Regions from separate parts of the Kandleria sp. genome, predicted to be linked through region 1. Evidence: riboswitches for the same ligand, from Rfam matches in the RefSeq annotation. Region 1 holds a riboswitch; the other holds the start of a gene.
What was found. A riboswitch is a leader RNA that binds a small molecule or an ion and turns the genes downstream of it on or off. The one in region 1 is predicted to bind thiamine pyrophosphate.
Positions count from the first base shown of each region.

Region 2: another riboswitch for thiamine pyrophosphate. It lies ahead of thiM (hydroxyethylthiazole kinase); the one in region 1 lies ahead of thiS (sulfur carrier protein ThiS).

Region 1 is NZ_JAGBIX010000098.1:1,092-9,466, reverse strand. Features, by position in the region: gene J6L95_RS10785 (ABC transporter substrate-binding protein) at 1-819, shown strand, start outside; gene J6L95_RS10780 (branched-chain amino acid ABC transporter permease) at 879-1,754, shown strand; gene J6L95_RS10775 (branched-chain amino acid ABC transporter permease) at 1,758-2,705, shown strand; gene J6L95_RS10770 (ABC transporter ATP-binding protein) at 2,702-3,469, shown strand; gene J6L95_RS10765 (ABC transporter ATP-binding protein) at 3,480-4,184, shown strand; gene J6L95_RS10760 (ZIP family metal transporter) at 4,267-5,049, shown strand; gene mscL (large conductance mechanosensitive channel protein MscL) at 5,111-5,518, shown strand; TPP riboswitch at 5,586-5,692, shown strand; TPP riboswitch at 5,723-5,828, shown strand; gene thiS (sulfur carrier protein ThiS) at 5,875-6,069, shown strand; gene thiF (thiamine biosynthesis protein ThiF) at 6,070-6,693, shown strand; gene J6L95_RS10740 (thiazole synthase) at 6,709-7,482, shown strand; gene thiH (2-iminoacetate synthase ThiH) at 7,495-8,375, shown strand, end outside.
Region 2 is NZ_JAGBIX010000006.1:6,073-14,447, reverse strand. Features, by position in the region: gene lysS (lysine--tRNA ligase) at 1-1,418, shown strand, start outside; TPP riboswitch at 1,493-1,603, shown strand; gene thiM (hydroxyethylthiazole kinase) at 1,675-2,493, shown strand; gene thiE (thiamine phosphate synthase) at 2,483-3,115, shown strand; gene J6L95_RS01400 (HAD family hydrolase) at 3,108-3,779, shown strand; gene thiD (bifunctional hydroxymethylpyrimidine kinase/phosphomethylpyrimidine kinase) at 3,808-4,617, shown strand; gene J6L95_RS01390 (class I SAM-dependent methyltransferase) at 4,601-5,221, shown strand; gene J6L95_RS01385 (TenA family protein) at 5,196-5,870, shown strand; gene J6L95_RS01380 (BglG family transcription antiterminator) at 5,904-7,814, opposite strand; gene J6L95_RS01375 (PTS sugar transporter subunit IIA) at 8,015-8,375, shown strand, end outside.

The sequences.
Region 1 (8,375 bases):
GCCGTTGCTAATGCTTCAAAAGCTAAGTCTACTCCAATTCTTACACCATCAGGTACAGGAGATAACATTACTATTGATTCATCTACAAAGAAAGCTTATAAGAATGTATTTAGAATCTGTACTAATGATTCATATGCTGGTACTTATTTAGCTAAACTTTGTAATACTAAATTTAACTTTAGAAAAGTTGCAATTCTTTATAACAAAGAATTAGACTACTCTGCAGGTCTTGATGCTTCATTTGAAAAAGAAGCTAAAAATCAGAATGTTAATGTTGTTTATAGTGGAGCATACAATGCCAACACTAAAGATTTCTCTACTTTCATTTCTAAGATCAAAGCTAGTGGATGTGATTCAGTTTATCTTCCAGATTACTATGAATCAGTTGTTACTATTACAAAACAGTTAAGAGATGCTGGTATTAACGTTCCACTATTTGGTGGAGATGGATGGGATGGTATCCTTGGAGTTAAAGGTGTAAATGCTAAAAACTTCGAAAATACTTACTATGTATCAGGATTTAATAAAGATGCAACTTCTGGTCCAGCAAAAGAATTTATCGATGCTTATCAGAAGAAGTATAATACAATGCCTAACATGTTTGCTGCAATGGAATATGATGCTGTAACTGTTATGATGAAAGCAATCAATGCTGCTAAATCTACTGATCCAGATAAGATCAATGAACAGCTTGCTAAAATCACTGTTACAAATGATGAAGCAGCATGTGGTGGATTCAAATACAATGAGTATCATGATCCACAGAAGGAAATGGTTACCGTAACAGTTAAGAATGGAAAGTATGTCACTGTTTCATAAGGAAGTATGATTAGGGAGAGCATATACTCTCCCTTTAGTATTATTGAAAGGAGTTCTCTATGGATTTTATTAATCAGATTATCAATGGATTATCAACCGGTAGTATGTATGCACTGGTTGCAATTGGATATACAATGGTATACGGCATTGGGAAGATGATCAACTTCGCTCATGGTGAAATCATCATGGCCTCTTCTTATTTTGCACTAGTAGGTATCTCAAGCTTAGGATTACCTCCTGTTGCAGCAATCGCTCTTTCTGTTGTATTGACTGCCGCATTAGGTGTTATTACTGAAAAGGTAGCTTATAAGCCACTACGTGGTAAAGGATCATTGGAAGTATTGATCACAGCTATCGGTGTTTCTTATTTATTACAGAATGTTTTCTACTTGATCTTTACATCATCAGGAAAAACATTCCCTGATATCATGCCACAAGGTTCATTCCATCTTGGTGGTTTGCATATCACATATATCACATTAATTACATTAATTATTTCAGGTGTCTGTACTGGTGCATTGTTATTCTTTATTCATAAGACAAAAATGGGGAAAGCAATGCGTGCCGTTTCAGAAGATGCTGGAGCAGCACAGCTTATGGGAATCAATGTTTCTTCAACTATCTCTTTAGCTTTTGCGATTGGTTCTGGATTAGGTGCTGTAGCAGGTGTCATCTATGGGGCAAAGTTCTCACTTATTAATCCATATATTGGTGCAATGCTAGGAATTAAGGCCTTCATTGCGGCAGTACTTGGAGGAATTGGTAGCATTCCTGGTGCCATGGTCGGTGGACTTATGATCGGGGTTGCTGAATCATTGACTATCTCATATATCTCATCAGATTTCTCTGATGCTATTGTATTTGGTATCTTGATTCTTATTTTATTGATTAAACCAGCTGGTTTATTTGGAAAGAACGTAAGAGAGAAGGTATAGCGCATGAAAAAGAAGTTAGTAAAATCGCTTATTTTAGCCCTTCTTATGGCGGCGATTCCATATATTGTATTAACATTGCTGATGTCACTTGGCATCTTAAATAGTTTCTGGTCAGGTATTATTATGCTTTGCGGTATTAATATTGTACTGGCTGTATCATTGAACTTAGCTACTGGCTACTTAGGTCAGTTGACATTAGGACATGCCGGATTCATGGCTGTAGGTGCTTATGTTTCAGCTATTTTAAGTATCTATTATCAGTGGCCATTCTTATTGACACTTCTTATCGGTGCTCTTGCAGCAGCACTCATCGGTATTGTCGTAGGTGTTCCTTCTTTAAGATTAAAAGGTGATTATCTTTGTATCATCACTTTAGCATTCAATGAAATCATTCGTGTTATCATTGTTAACTTGAAGATCACTAATGGTTCAAGAGGGTTAATTGGTACACCTCATGAAACAAACTTTACTTTTGTTTACTTGATTGCTGCATTAACAATTTTTGTGGTTTACAGTATCGTTCATTCTCGTCATGGACGTGCAATCATCTCAGTAAAAGAAGATGAAACAGCTTCAGAATTATCAGGTATCAACATTACTTACTATAAAATCTTAGCCTTCGTTATTTCTGCATTCTTTGCGGGAGCAGCAGGGGCACTTTATTCACATTACATTCCAGTTCTTGTTCCTAAATATTTCGATTATAACAAATCAGTAGAAATCCTTGTTATGGTCGTATTAGGCGGAATGGGAAGCTTGCCAGGTTCAATTATTGCGGCTATCGCCTTAACAGTTGTTCCTTCATTATTAATCAGCTTCTCTAACTATCGTATGTTAATTTATGCAATCGTATTAATTGCAGCAATGTTACTTAAACATAGTGATGCAGGTATTGCATTAAAACGTATGATTCCATTCTTGAATAAGAAAGGGAAGGAGGAGTCACTATGAAACCATTATTAAAAACATCCGGATTGGGTATTCAATTCGGTGGACTTAAAGCCGTTGATGAGTTCAACTTTGAAATTGGAGAAGGTCAATTATTTGGTCTTATTGGACCTAATGGTGCAGGTAAGACAACGATCTTCAACTTGTTGACAGGGGTGTATAAACCAACAAGCGGTAAAATCTTACTTGATGGTGTAAGTCTAAATAAAAAATCACCAACGCAGATTACCCAGATGGGAATTGCTAGAACATTTCAGAATATTCGTCTTTTCAAGGAGATGAGTGTTATTGATAATGTAAAAGTTGGTCTTCATCATTCTCATGAATATTCATTATTATCATCTATTTTACATCTTCCTAGCTATTTTAAGGGAGAAGAAAAAATGGATCAGAAAGCCAGAGAGCTATTGTCAGTATTTGGTCTTGAAGAATTTGCGGATGTTAAGGCATCCAATCTTCCTTATGGGAAACAGCGTCAGCTAGAAATTGCCAGAGCCTTGGCAACTTCTCCTAAATTATTATTATTGGATGAACCTGCTGCAGGGATGAACCCAACTGAAACAGCAGAATTGATGGAAACAATTGCTTTAATTAGAAAGAAATTTGATATTTCTATTCTTCTTATTGAACATGATATGAAACTTGTCATGGGTATTTGTGAGAAGATCTGTGTATTAAACTTTGGTACAGTTTTAGCATTTGGTTCACCAGATGAAATCAGAAATAATCCAGAAGTAGTAGCAGCCTATTTAGGTAGTGAAGAATAGGGGGTATTGCATGTTACTTAAAGTAAAAGATTTAAATGTAAACTACGGTGTCATTCATGCGATTAAAGATGTCTCTTTTGAAGTAGAAGAAGGAGAAATCGTTGCTTTAATCGGAGCCAATGGTGCTGGTAAAACATCAACGCTTCATGCGATCAGTTCACTTATTTCAAGCAAGAGTGGTGAGATCATCTTTGATGGCAAGGATATTTCTAAAATGCCTGCCCATAAGATTGTTGGATTAAACTTAGCTCAGGTACCAGAAGGAAGACGTATCTTTGCACAGCTTTCTGTAGAAGATAATCTTGAAATGGGTGCATTCTTAAGAGATGACAACAAGATAGAAGATGATATCCAGCATATCTACTCTCTATTCCCAAGACTTGAAGAACGTAAGAAACAGCTTGCCGGTACATTATCCGGTGGTGAACAACAGATGCTTGCAATGGGACGTGCCTTGATGAGTAAACCAAAGCTATTATTGCTTGATGAGCCATCAATGGGGCTTTCACCAATTCTTGTCAATGAAATCTTTGATATCATCAAGACAATCAATAAAGAAGAAGGTGTAACTGTTCTTCTTGTAGAACAAAATGCCTCTAAAGCATTAAAGATTGCGGATAAAGCATATGTTCTAGAAACAGGAACAATCACTGTTTCTGGTAAAGCAGCAGATGTTGCTAATAATTCACGTGTAAAAGAAGCATATCTAGGATAAAAGAGCATTTATGCTCTTTTTTTGCATATTGTTGGTATAAAATACAAAAATCCCTATACTAGAGATAGGGAGGAAAAAAATTATGAATAATTATATACTAATAGGCCTTCTTATTCCGGTATTGGGTACTACGCTCGGAAGTGCGATGGTATTCTTTATGAAAGAGGCTATGAATAAAAAATTAGAAAAAGCATTGCTAGGATTTGCGGCAGGTGTCATGGTTGCGGCTTCAGCCTGGTCATTGCTTATTCCAGCAATAGAAATGTCAGAAAAGATGGGAAAATGGCGTGTCATGCCAGCAGCAGTAGGATTCATGTTAGGAGTCTTATTCTTGCTTGTACTAGATCATATTGTACCTCATCTTCATATTGAAAGTGATGAACCAGAAGGAATAAAAGCTAAGCTTCAGAAAACCACAATGATGGTTTTAGCTGTAACGCTTCATAATTTCCCTGAAGGAATGGCAGTGGGTGTTGTTCTTGCCGGAATTGCGTCTGGAACATCGACAATGACACTTATGTCCGCGTTAGCATTATCCATTGGTATCGCAATACAGAACTTTCCTGAAGGAGCAATCATCTCTATGCCATTAAAAGCAGAAGGTGTAAGTAAAATGAAAGCCTTCCTGATGGGAACAGCTTCAGGTCTGGTTGAACCATTGGGAGGATTACTCGTTATTGCATTAACATCAATTACTATCCCATTATTGCCGTATTTCTTATCATTTGCGGCAGGTGCCATGATCTATGTGGTCATCGAAGAACTTATTCCAAGTGCCAATGTTGGTAAACATTCGAATATTGCGACAATGGGATTTGCGATAGGATTCACATTAATGATGATTCTAGATGTAGTTTTAGGTTAATAGAGTGAAATGCTTTTCAAATTGATAAGATTTGATATAATTATGTGCAGGGAGGTATTTTATGAAAAACTTATGGAAAGAATTTAAAGAGTTTGCTTTTACTGGAAACGTCATTGATATGGCAGTCGGTGTCATCTTAGGTGGTGCTTTAAAAGATGTTGTTACTGCATTAGTAAATATGCTAATGGGTGTCATCTCAGGAATTATTAAAATTCCGGATAGCTTAGATGAAGCTGTCTTCAAAATGTCAATTGGACCAGCTGGAACTGTTTCTATTAAATATGGCGCTTTTGTATCTTCATTCATCAACTTCCTATTGCTTGCCTTATGTATTTTCTTAATTGTTAAATCAATTAATAAAGCAAAGGATAAACTTAAGAAAGAAGAAGAAAGTAAACCTGAAGAAGCAGTAAAACCAGACGATATTGTTTTACTTGAAGAAATTAGAGATTTACTTAAAAACAAATAACCATGAAAAGGAAATCTATAGGATTTCCTTTTCTATTGCCTTTTTATTGATTTAGATATATCATATAAAAGAAATACAGGGGAGCTTGTAAGCAGGCTGAGAGGAAGTGATCGAACTTCGACCCTATAACCTGATGCGGATAATGCCGTCGTAGGAAGTCATTTACTAGGATTTTAGGCGGCATCATAAGGTGTCGTCTTTTTTACAATAGAAGTGGGGAGCTTGTGTGCAGGCTGAGAGGAAGTTATCAACTTCGACCCTTATACCTGATTTGGATAATGCCAGCGTAGGGAATTGTGTGTAGATCATGAGAAATGTCCAAATAGGATATTTCTCTTTTTTATGGGGGTGTAATTATGGTGAAGGTCAACGGCAAGGAATTGGATATTGCAGGAGAAAGCATATCTGAATTTCTGAAGTCAACAGATTACGATCTTAGGGTCATTGCGGTAGAACGCAATGAAGAGATTGTCTTAAAGTCAATGTATGATAAGACCATTCTTAAAGATGAAGATGTTGTAGAAATTGTCAGCTTCGTAGGAGGTGGGTAAATGAGTTTAAAACAAGAATGGAGAGAGGCTTTGATCAATCGTATTGGTCTTTCCTTGTATGAACAATTTTCTAATGCGACAGTTGCGATTTGTGGATTAGCAGGTCTTGGTTCACATATTGCGATCGCATTAGCGAGAGCAGGTGTGGGAAAGCTTATACTGATTGACTTTGATCAAGTAGATATGACGAATCTGCATCGTCAGTGCTATAAAGTGAATCAGATTGGTTGTAATAAGACGGAAGCTCTTTTAGAAAATATCTTGGAGGTTGCTCCTTATATTGATATTGAGGCAATCAATGAAAAGATTACAGAAGATAATATTGTAAGTCTTCTTAAAGATGCAGATATCGTGTGTGAAGCTTTTGATGATCCATCTTGTAAGGCCATGTTAGTCAATGGTGTTTTAGAAAAGCTACCTGATTGTTATGTGGTAGCTGCATCTGGTATGGCTGGCATGGGCTCACCTAATCTTATTAAGACTAGAAAATTGACAAATAGATTTTATTTATGTGGTGATGAAGTCAGCGATGTAAAGAATACGATGGGATTAGTATCTTCTAGAGTGATGCTTTGCGCTGCTCATCAGGCGCATACAATCCTGCGGATTCTTGCAGGTGAATAGAAAGAAGGTATATTTATGATAAATAATGATAAGCTCATCATCGGTGGGCATGAGTTTAATTCCCGTTTTATATTAGGGTCGGGAAAATATTCAATGAAACTTATTGATGCGGCAGTGAAAGATGCAGGAGCAGAAATGATTACTCTTGCCATTCGTCGTGCCAATACGAAGGAACATGAAAATATTTTAGACTATATTCCTAAAGGGGTAACTCTTATTCCTAATACATCAGGTGCAAGAAATGCAAAGGAAGCTGTGCGCATTGCCCGACTCGCAAGAGAACTGGGATGTGGTGACTTCATTAAAATAGAAATCATGCGAGATACAAAGTATCTTTTGCCAGATAATCAAGAGACAATCAAGGCAACACAAATCCTTGCGAAAGAAGGATTTGTAGTGTTGCCCTATATGTATCCTGATCTTAATGTCGCTCGTGATTTAGCTGCGGCGGGAGCCGCTGCGATTATGCCTTTGGCATCGCCGATTGGATCAAATAAGGGTTTATCGACTAAGGATTTTATTCAGATTCTTATTGATGAAATTGATCTTCCTATTATCGTAGATGCAGGAATCGGTAAGCCATCAGAGGCGTGTGCAGCTATGGAGATGGGGGCTTCTGCAATTATGGCGAATACTGCAATTGCGACAGCGGGAGATCTGCCATTGATGGCTTCAGCGTTCAATCAGGCCGTAGAAGCAGGACGAAAGGCGTATCTGTCAGGTCTTGGACGTGTCATCAATCGTGGTGCTTCTGCTTCTGATCCATTGACAGGATTCTTGCGAGACTAAGGAGAAGACAAAATGGAAAATCAATTTTACGTAGACTCCAAGCACCTTTCATCCGCAGCGCTCAAGAAAAAACATAGACTAGAAACTGATCCATCTTATCGCAAGAATCACATGGAATATCTTCCGGGAATGGAAATCATTGAATCAGATGTCTGTTCAAAAGTAATTGAAGCAATGAATAGCTATGATTATACGCAATATACAAAACAAGATGTACTTAGAGCATTACATCATGACACATGTTCAATTGAGGATTTCAAGGCCTTGCTTTCGCCTGCGGCAGAGCCCTATTTGGAACAAATGGCTCAGAAAGCAAGACTTGAAACAAGTAAACATTTCGGAAATACAGTTTACTTGTTTACCCCTTTATATATCGCAAATTACTGTGAGAACTACTGTGTGTATTGCGGTTTTAACTGCTACAATCACATCCATCGTATGAAGCTTAACAGGGAACAGATTGAAAATGAAATGGAAGTTATAGCCAACTCTGGCATGGAAGAAATCCTCATTCTTACTGGTGAAAGCAGAGGACAAAGCGATGTTCACTATATCGGAGAAGCGTGCAAGCTGGCAAAAAAGTATTTTCGTATGGTCGGACTTGAAATTTATCCTGTCAATACTGATGAATATAAGTATCTACATGAATGTGGCGCAGATTATGTAACAGTCTTTCAAGAAACATATGATAGCGATAAATATGAAACATTGCATCTTCTTGGACATAAACGCGTATGGCCATACCGCTTTGATGCGCAAGAACGCGCCTTACGTGGAGGAATGCGAGGAGTAGCTTTCTCCGCTCTTCTAGGCTTATCCGATTTTAGAAAAGATGCTCTCGCAACTGCGCTTCATGTCTATTATCTGCAACGTAAATATCCACATGCGGAAAT
Region 2 (8,375 bases), on a different contig from region 1:
TTGATCCATTTGGACAGAAGTATGATGTAGAAACATATACATCAGATATTAGAAGAGAATATGGTTCATGCACTAAAGAAGAACTAGAAGAAAAGAAAGTCTCTGTACAGATTGCAGGACGTATCATTAGAAGAAGACGTAAAGGGAAAGTATGTTTCATGGATCTATTAGATCGTGATGGCAGCATTCAGCTTTATGTAAGAAAAGATGTTGTTGGAGAAGAGATCTATGAAATCGTTAAACGTGGAGATCTTGGAGACATCATTGGTGTTAAAGGGGAATTAATGGTAACTGACATGGGTGAATTAACTGTCCGTGTTGATGAATATACTCATTTATCTAAAGCATTAAGACCTTTACCTGAAAAGTTCCATGGTTTAACTGATACTGAAGAACGTTTTAGAAGAAGATATGTAGACTTAATCATGAATGAAGAAGCAAGAAAAGTTGCTTTCACTAGACCTAAGATCATTAGATCTATCCAGAACTACTTAGATTCTAAACATTTCGTAGAAGTTGAAACACCAATCATGAATAACATTCTTGGTGGGGCAGCAGCTAAACCATTCGTAACACATTTTAATGCGTTAGATTCAGATTTCTATTTAAGAATTGCGACTGAATTAAATCTTAAGAGATTAATTGTCGGTGGTATGGATGCTGTTTATGAAATTGGTAGATTATTCAGAAATGAAGGTATGGATAGAACTCATAACCCTGAATTTACTACAATTGAAGTCTATAAAGCATTCTCTGATCTAGAAGGTATGATGGACTTAACTGAAGGTATCATTGCCAATGCAGCTATGACTGTAAATGGTACTTATGATATTGAATATAAAGGACACAAGATTTCATTAGCACCAGGATTCAAGAGAATCTCTATGACTGATGCAATTAAGGAAAAGACTGGTATTGATTTCAATGAACATATGTCATTTGAAGATGCTAAAAAGTTAGCAGAAGAACATGAAATTGAAGTTGAACCACATTTCGCTTATGGTCATATCATCAATGCATTCTTTGAAAAGTATGTAGAAGAAACTATTGTAGAACCAACATTCGTATATGGTCATCCAATTGAAATTTCTCCATTAGCTAAGAAGAACCTAGAAGATCCTCGTTTCACTCAGAGATTCGAATTATTCATTTGTGGTAATGAATATGCAAATGCATTTACTGAATTAAATGATCCAATTGATCAGTATGAAAGATTCGCTAACCAGTTAAAAGAAAGAGAACTTGGTAACGATGAAGCCAACGAAATGGATATGGATTATGTAGAAGCCTTAGAATATGGTATGCCACCAACAGGTGGAATGGGTATGGGAATTGATAGATTAGTTATGTTATTGACTGGTCAGGATACTATCAGAGAAGTTATCTTATTCCCTGCAATGAAGAATATTAATGATTAATGTAAAGAGCATCCTTGGATGCTCTTTTTTATTAAGAAAACGTTTGCATAATTTTCAATATGATGATAGTCTATTACCAACAACAGGGGAGCTTGTAAGGCAGGCTGAGAACGAGAGTAACAAGAGCTCGGACCCATAACCTGATTTGGATAATGCCAACGTAGGGATATCATTGTGCGAGAGTTTTTTTGCGTATAAGCAGATATATCAGAGTTGGTATATCTGCTTTTTTGTTGGAAGAATAAGGAGAAAAAAGATGCTGGGGGAAAATTTAAACAAGGTCAGAAAGAATGTACCACTAGTCCATAACATTACCAATTATGTCACAGTAAATGATGTTGCCAATGTATTGCTTGCATGTGGTGCTAGTCCGATTATGGCTGATGAAGCTGAAGAGGTAGAAGATATTACATCCATCTGTGGTGGCCTTAATATCAACATTGGTACATTAAACAAAAGAAGCATTCAATCAATGTTTCTTGCAGGAAAGAAATCTAATGAATTACATCATGTCGTTTTATTAGATCCAGTTGGTGCTGGTGCTTCCGCACTGCGTACCAACACGGCGTTGAATTTATTGAAAGAAATCAAATTCGATGTAATCAGAGGAAATATTTCAGAAATTAAGACATTGGCACTGGGAAGTGGAACGACCAAGGGTGTCGATGCAGACATAGCCGATGTCATTACAGAAGACAATCTTGATGAAGCTATATTATTTGTAAAATCATTTGCAAAAAAGACAGGTGCTATTATTGCGATTACCGGTGCCATTGATCTAGTAAGTGATGAAGAAAGATGTTTTGTCATAAGAAATGGTCGTAAAGAAATGAGCAGAATTACCGGTACAGGATGTCAGTTATCAGGTATGATGACCGCATTTCTTATCGCCAATAAGAATCCTTTAGAAGCAGCAGCTGCTTCAGTTTGTATGATGGGATTAGCTGGTGAAATAGCCTGGAATCATATGCAAGATGGAGATGGTAATGCGACATATCGTAATCGTATTATTGATGCCATCTTTAATATGGATGAAGAGACTTTAAATAAAGGAGCTAAATACGATGTACGATGAATTATTGCTTTATGGGGTAACGGATCGTCATTGGTTAAATGGAAGACGCCTTTATGATGATGTGAAAGAAAGTCTAGATGGTGGAGTTACCTTTATTCAATTAAGAGAAAAGACTTTAGATGAAGAGACGTTTCTATTAGAAGCTAAAGAGATTAAGTCATTATGTGAAGCGTATCATGTGCCCTTTGTGATTAATGATAACGTGGATATTGCCAAAAAAATAAATGCGGATGGTGTACATGTTGGACAAGATGATATGAACGTAGAAGATGTACGTCGTATTTTAGGAGAAGAAAAAATCATTGGGGTATCTGCTTCAAGTGTTGAAGAGGCATTATGTGCTGAAAAAGGTGGTGCTGATTATTTAGGAGTAGGTGCTGTATTTCCTACAAGTTCAAAAGATGATGCATCAGATGTTTCTTTTGAAATATTAAAAGAGATATGTGAGGCGGTATCTATCCCCGTCATTGCGATTGGTGGTATTAGTAAAGAAAATGTCCATAAGCTTTCTGGCAGCGGTATTGTCGGTATTGCGGTCATTAGTGCTATCTTTGGTAAAGAAGATATTAAACAAGCAGCTATTGATCTTAAGAAAGAAACAAGAAAGGCACTTTATGATTAAGGGAGCTATTTTTGATATTGATGGTGTGATTCTAGATTCAATGGAAATGTGGAATGATCTAGGAAAACGTTATTTAAGTTCTATAGGGATAGAAGCTGAAAAAGGTCTTAATGATATCTTGTTTTCTATGAGTATGGAAGAAGGAGCAAGGTATCTTAGTGAACATTATCATGTAGAAAAAAGCAGTGTTGAGATTGTAGAAGATATCAAGAATATGATTGAGAACTTCTATGTTAATGAAGTTCATGAAAAAGATGGTGCTAAAGAGCTTTTAGCATTTATTAAGAAACAAGGTATCAAGATTGTAGCAGCTACAAGCAGTGATAGTGTTCAAGTTGAAAAAGCTTTAAGAAGAAATGGTCTATATGAATATTTTGAAAAAATATTTACGACAAGTGAAATAGGAAAAAGCAAGCATTCTTCAGATATTTATGATGAAGCTACACGTTATCTTCATGTTTTACAAGAAGAAACATTGGTTTTTGAAGATTCTCTTTATGCATTAAAGACAGCGAGGGAAGCTGGCTATATTGTGATAGCTGTCTTTGATCAATATGGAGAAAAGAACCAGTATGAATTAAAAATGATGGCTGATTATTATCTGAAAGATTACTCAGCTTTTAAAAGCGGCAAGTTGGGGGCACCACTTCCTATCACTTTATAAAATAAATGCGAAGAAAGAAGGAATAATCATGAAAAAAGCATTAACAATCGCTGGAAGTGATTCTAGTGGAGGCGCCGGCATTCAGGCAGATTTAAAGACGATGACTATGAATGGTGTATATGCTATGTCTGCCATAACAGCATTGACTGCACAAAATACAACGGGGGTAAGTGGAATTATGGAGGCCACACCAGAATTTCTTTCTTTAGAGTTGGATGCAGTCTTTACTGATATTTATCCTGATGCTGTTAAGACAGGAATGGTTTCATCAAGTGAACTGATTCATACGATTGTAAACTCATTAAAGAAATATCATGCTAAAAACATAGTAGTAGATCCAGTAATGGTCGCTACAAGTGGAGCTAAGCTTATTAGTGATGATGCAATTGAAACATTAAAAAAGGAGTTATTACCTGTTGCCACAGTAATTACACCTAATATTCCTGAAGCTGAAGTTTTATCTGATATTAAGATTAACAATGAAGAAGATATGATTACAGCAGCAAGAATCATCTATGAGAAATATGGCTGTAATGTGCTTTGTAAAGGAGGGCATCAAATTAATGATGCAAATGATCTTCTTTATCGTGATGGTAGTTATATATGGTTTAAGGGGAAGAGAATTAACAATAACAACACACATGGAACAGGGTGTACATTATCCAGTGCTATTGCCTCATTTTTAGCTAGAGAAGAAAGCTTAGATGAGGCAGTCAAACATGCTAAAGACTATATTTCTAAAGCATTAGAAGCACAGCTTGATCTAGGAAAAGGAAGTGGGCCATTGGCTCATAATTATGTACTATTTGAAGTGAATAAAGATGATACAGAAATTTGATGGATATGATAAAAAGTATGATGAATGGTTCATGAAGAATGAAAACTTATTTATGAGTGAATTAAAACTATTCAAGAAAGCATTAGGTGATATTGAAAACAAGAGAATCCTCTCAGTAGGATGTGGTAGTGGCTTATTTGAAAGCTATATTGATTCTCGTCATATTGAAGGTATTGAACCTTCAAAAGATATGGGAGAGATTGCGAAAAAAAGGGGAGTCAATGTGATCAAATATGGTCTTATTGAAGATGTAGATCTTCCTACTTATAAGAAATGTAGACAGGCATTAAAGAAGAATGGAAAGCTCATTCTTCTTGATGTACCTAAAGAAAGTGTGTATCTTCTTGGAAAAAGCTTAAATACATATGATCATGATTATCTTAATGGTGTAATGCCAGCTTTACCTTATCCATTAGCGTTAGCTTCATCGGGAGTATGGCATTCTACTGAAAAGAAAATTGATGTGCTAAAAAGCATTAATTTTAATGATTTTCAATATTTACAAACATTAATTCGCAATCCATTGTATACTAATGAAGAAGTTGAAGATGTTCAGGAAGGGTATAAGAGTGGTGGATATGTCGCAATCATTGCGAAGAAGTGATAATTTAAAGTTTACTGATCTTCTTTTTAAGAGAGTATCAGCGCTTTGGGATAATGAAGTAAAAAATGATTTTATTGTTCAAATGGCTAAAGGTGTCTTAGATATAGATCGTTTTAAAAACTACTTGATGCAAGATTATTTCTATTTATTAGATTATTTGGATATTTTAAAGAAACTAAAGAATATGTGTGTACATGAGAACTTGTCTAATCATTTAGATAAGATGATCAATGAAACGATGCATGAAACATATTCTGTACATGTTCCTTATATGAATAGAGTAGGTATTACTCAAAAAGAGATTTGTAATTGTAAGATTAAACCGGTCATTAAAGATTATATTTCTTACATTAAATCAGTCATTGAAGAACATACTATGTTAGGAGGCGTTATTGCGCTTCTTCAATGTTCATGGGGATATGCCTATGTTAGCGAGAAGGCATGGAAACTTTATGGGAATAATGAACATTCACTCTATAAGGACTGGTTTGATGCTTATTCTACGGGATCATATATTGATGCTAATCAGGATTGGATTGATCTTATTAATGAGATGACGAGATTTCTTGATACAGATCAAGCAGAAATTCTTTGCGATATTTTTGTGAAGTGTGCTCAATTTGAAAATCAATTTTGGAATGTATTATGAAGAATGCCAAATGGAGTTATTCCATTTGGCATTTTAATTTATATATTCATCTAGTGTTTCTATGAATTGATTGTAAGTCAATGAATGAATAATGCCCTGCTGTAATTTGGGGTTATTTACAACTTCAATGAATAAATCGTAGAGATGTTCCATGTCAGTAGTATCACCTTTTTTAATGGCTAGAAGAAAGACAATTTTGATTGTTTCATCTTTGTTCCAAATAATAGGTTTATCTAGTATGGCCACAGCAACTTTTGTTTTTAGAGCAATGACATCTAAAGGATGAGGGAGAGCGAAAACTTCATTCATATTGGTATTGGATAGATTTTCTCGTTCATATACACTTGTTAAGAAGTTTTCATCAACAATCCCTTCTTGTATAAGCATGTTATTCATTTTTTCTAATAATTTATTTTTAGATATAGAAGTAGATTCATGTATAAAAAGTGATGGAGAAAAGAATTTCTGAATCTTTTTTGATTTCCCTTGGTTGATTGAAGCAATAAAATGAGACACAGTCTCAATATCGTTTTGAGGAAGTGAAAAGTCTACAGTAATTGTTGGGCTATATGTGGACTCGAGCGGTATTGTAGAGATAACGAAATCAATACCGTTAAAATCTTCATTTTTAAGTGTTATAAATTCATGATAGGACAATCTAGAAACAATGAAGATTTTATCTCCGAATACATTATTTAGGCGTGCTTCAAGCATTCTTGTAGTGGCTTGTCCAGATCCGCATACAAGATAAACATATTTCTTTTTCAGTGATCCTGAAAAGCATCTTTCAATTGATGCACCGATATGTAAGGCGATATATCCAAGTTCATCATCGGTGAATTCAAGAGTATCAATCTGCTTGAATACAGTTTTTGCGATTTCAAAAGGTAAAGGATAATTTGTTTTTATTGTGTTTAATAAGGGATTCCTATTTTCTATATTGAGTTCCATCATGCTCATTGATGTTTTTAAATGATTAAAAAGATCATTTTTTAGAACGGAATCATTTCTTAGATCAAAACGATAATTTGAATAGATGGTTTCGACTATATCTTGTACAAGTGATTTGATTTTTGCATTATTGATAGATTGATCTTGGTATTTTATGTTAGCGAGAACACGTAATGCAATGTAATTTTTCTCACCGTTGGTAATTGTGATACCAAAATATTCTTCAATAGATTGACATATTTCACTTGTGATCGTGTATATTTCCTCGGGAATTTCAACTGAATTAGTAAGACTTATGTAGTCATCATTAAGGATTCTTGAAATCATTAAAGCGAAATGTAAGGATAAATTATTTAGTTTAAAATCATCTGTTTCAATTTTGTATTTGTTGAAGATATTAATAATGATGTGCCCAATATTATGTAGGTCTATATCATTAAAGAATGTTTTCTCACTTGTAGAGAGTATCATTGATAAATGATCTTGAGAATAAATTTCATTGATAATACATTCTCTTTTGTTAGATTCATTTCCGATAATTTTAATGCCTATTCCTGGCTTTACGATATACTCCAAATTATAAACTGGGAGTATTTTTTTAATGGTTTTAATGTAGTTTGAAAGTGTGTTTTTAGCTACAAAAACTGAATCTGCGAGATCGTCGATAGAAATATAGTCATGACTATATAGCAAAATCGATAAAATGTATTTTACACGATCCTGGCTGGAATCTAATTCTTTATCTTTTGAACTGCTTTCTTTAAAACTAGCAATGAATTTGTTGTATGCATCTAAATCATGTATTTCAACATAATAACCAGAGCGTCGTTTTAATTTTATAGAGGCTCCAATAAGATTGTCGTTGAGATTATTGATATCAGTTCTAATAGTTCTTTCAGATACTTTTAAAAGTAATGAGAGTTTACTCGCAGTTGTGAATTCATTATTACGGATGTAGTTAAAAATGTCATCAAGTCTCTTGTAATTGAACATAGTGTTCCTCCAATAAAATCAACTTATTAATAATGATATATTAGCATGCCAACTTGAAATGGCAATGGAAATCATTTCCGTTTAAATGTGGAAATAGGAGATGTAAGAGCTTACACATTTCCGCTTAAAGTGGAAATGGAATGGATTGAGAAGGGAAAAGATGTTAACTATACTTAGAAGTGTCAAAGGGAGGTGCGAGCATGAACAATATGCTAAATGAACAAACAATTTTCTTGGATGTTGATGAAGTAGATAAAGATAGCATCTTAAAATTTATTTGTAAAAAAGCAAAAGCATTAGCTGTTGCAGATGATGAAGATGTTTTATATCAAGATTTTTTAGATCGAGAAGAAGAGTTCTCAACTGGTCTACAAGATGGCTTTGCTATTCCTCATGCAAGAACAAAGAATGTCAAAAAAGCAACTGTGATGTTCTTACGTAATAAAAGAGATATTGACTGGGTGACAATGGATGATCAACCAGTTAAATATATTTTCGCATTGCTTGTTCCTGAAGAAAGTGCAGGTAATTTGCATCTGAAGATGATTTCTTCACTTGCAA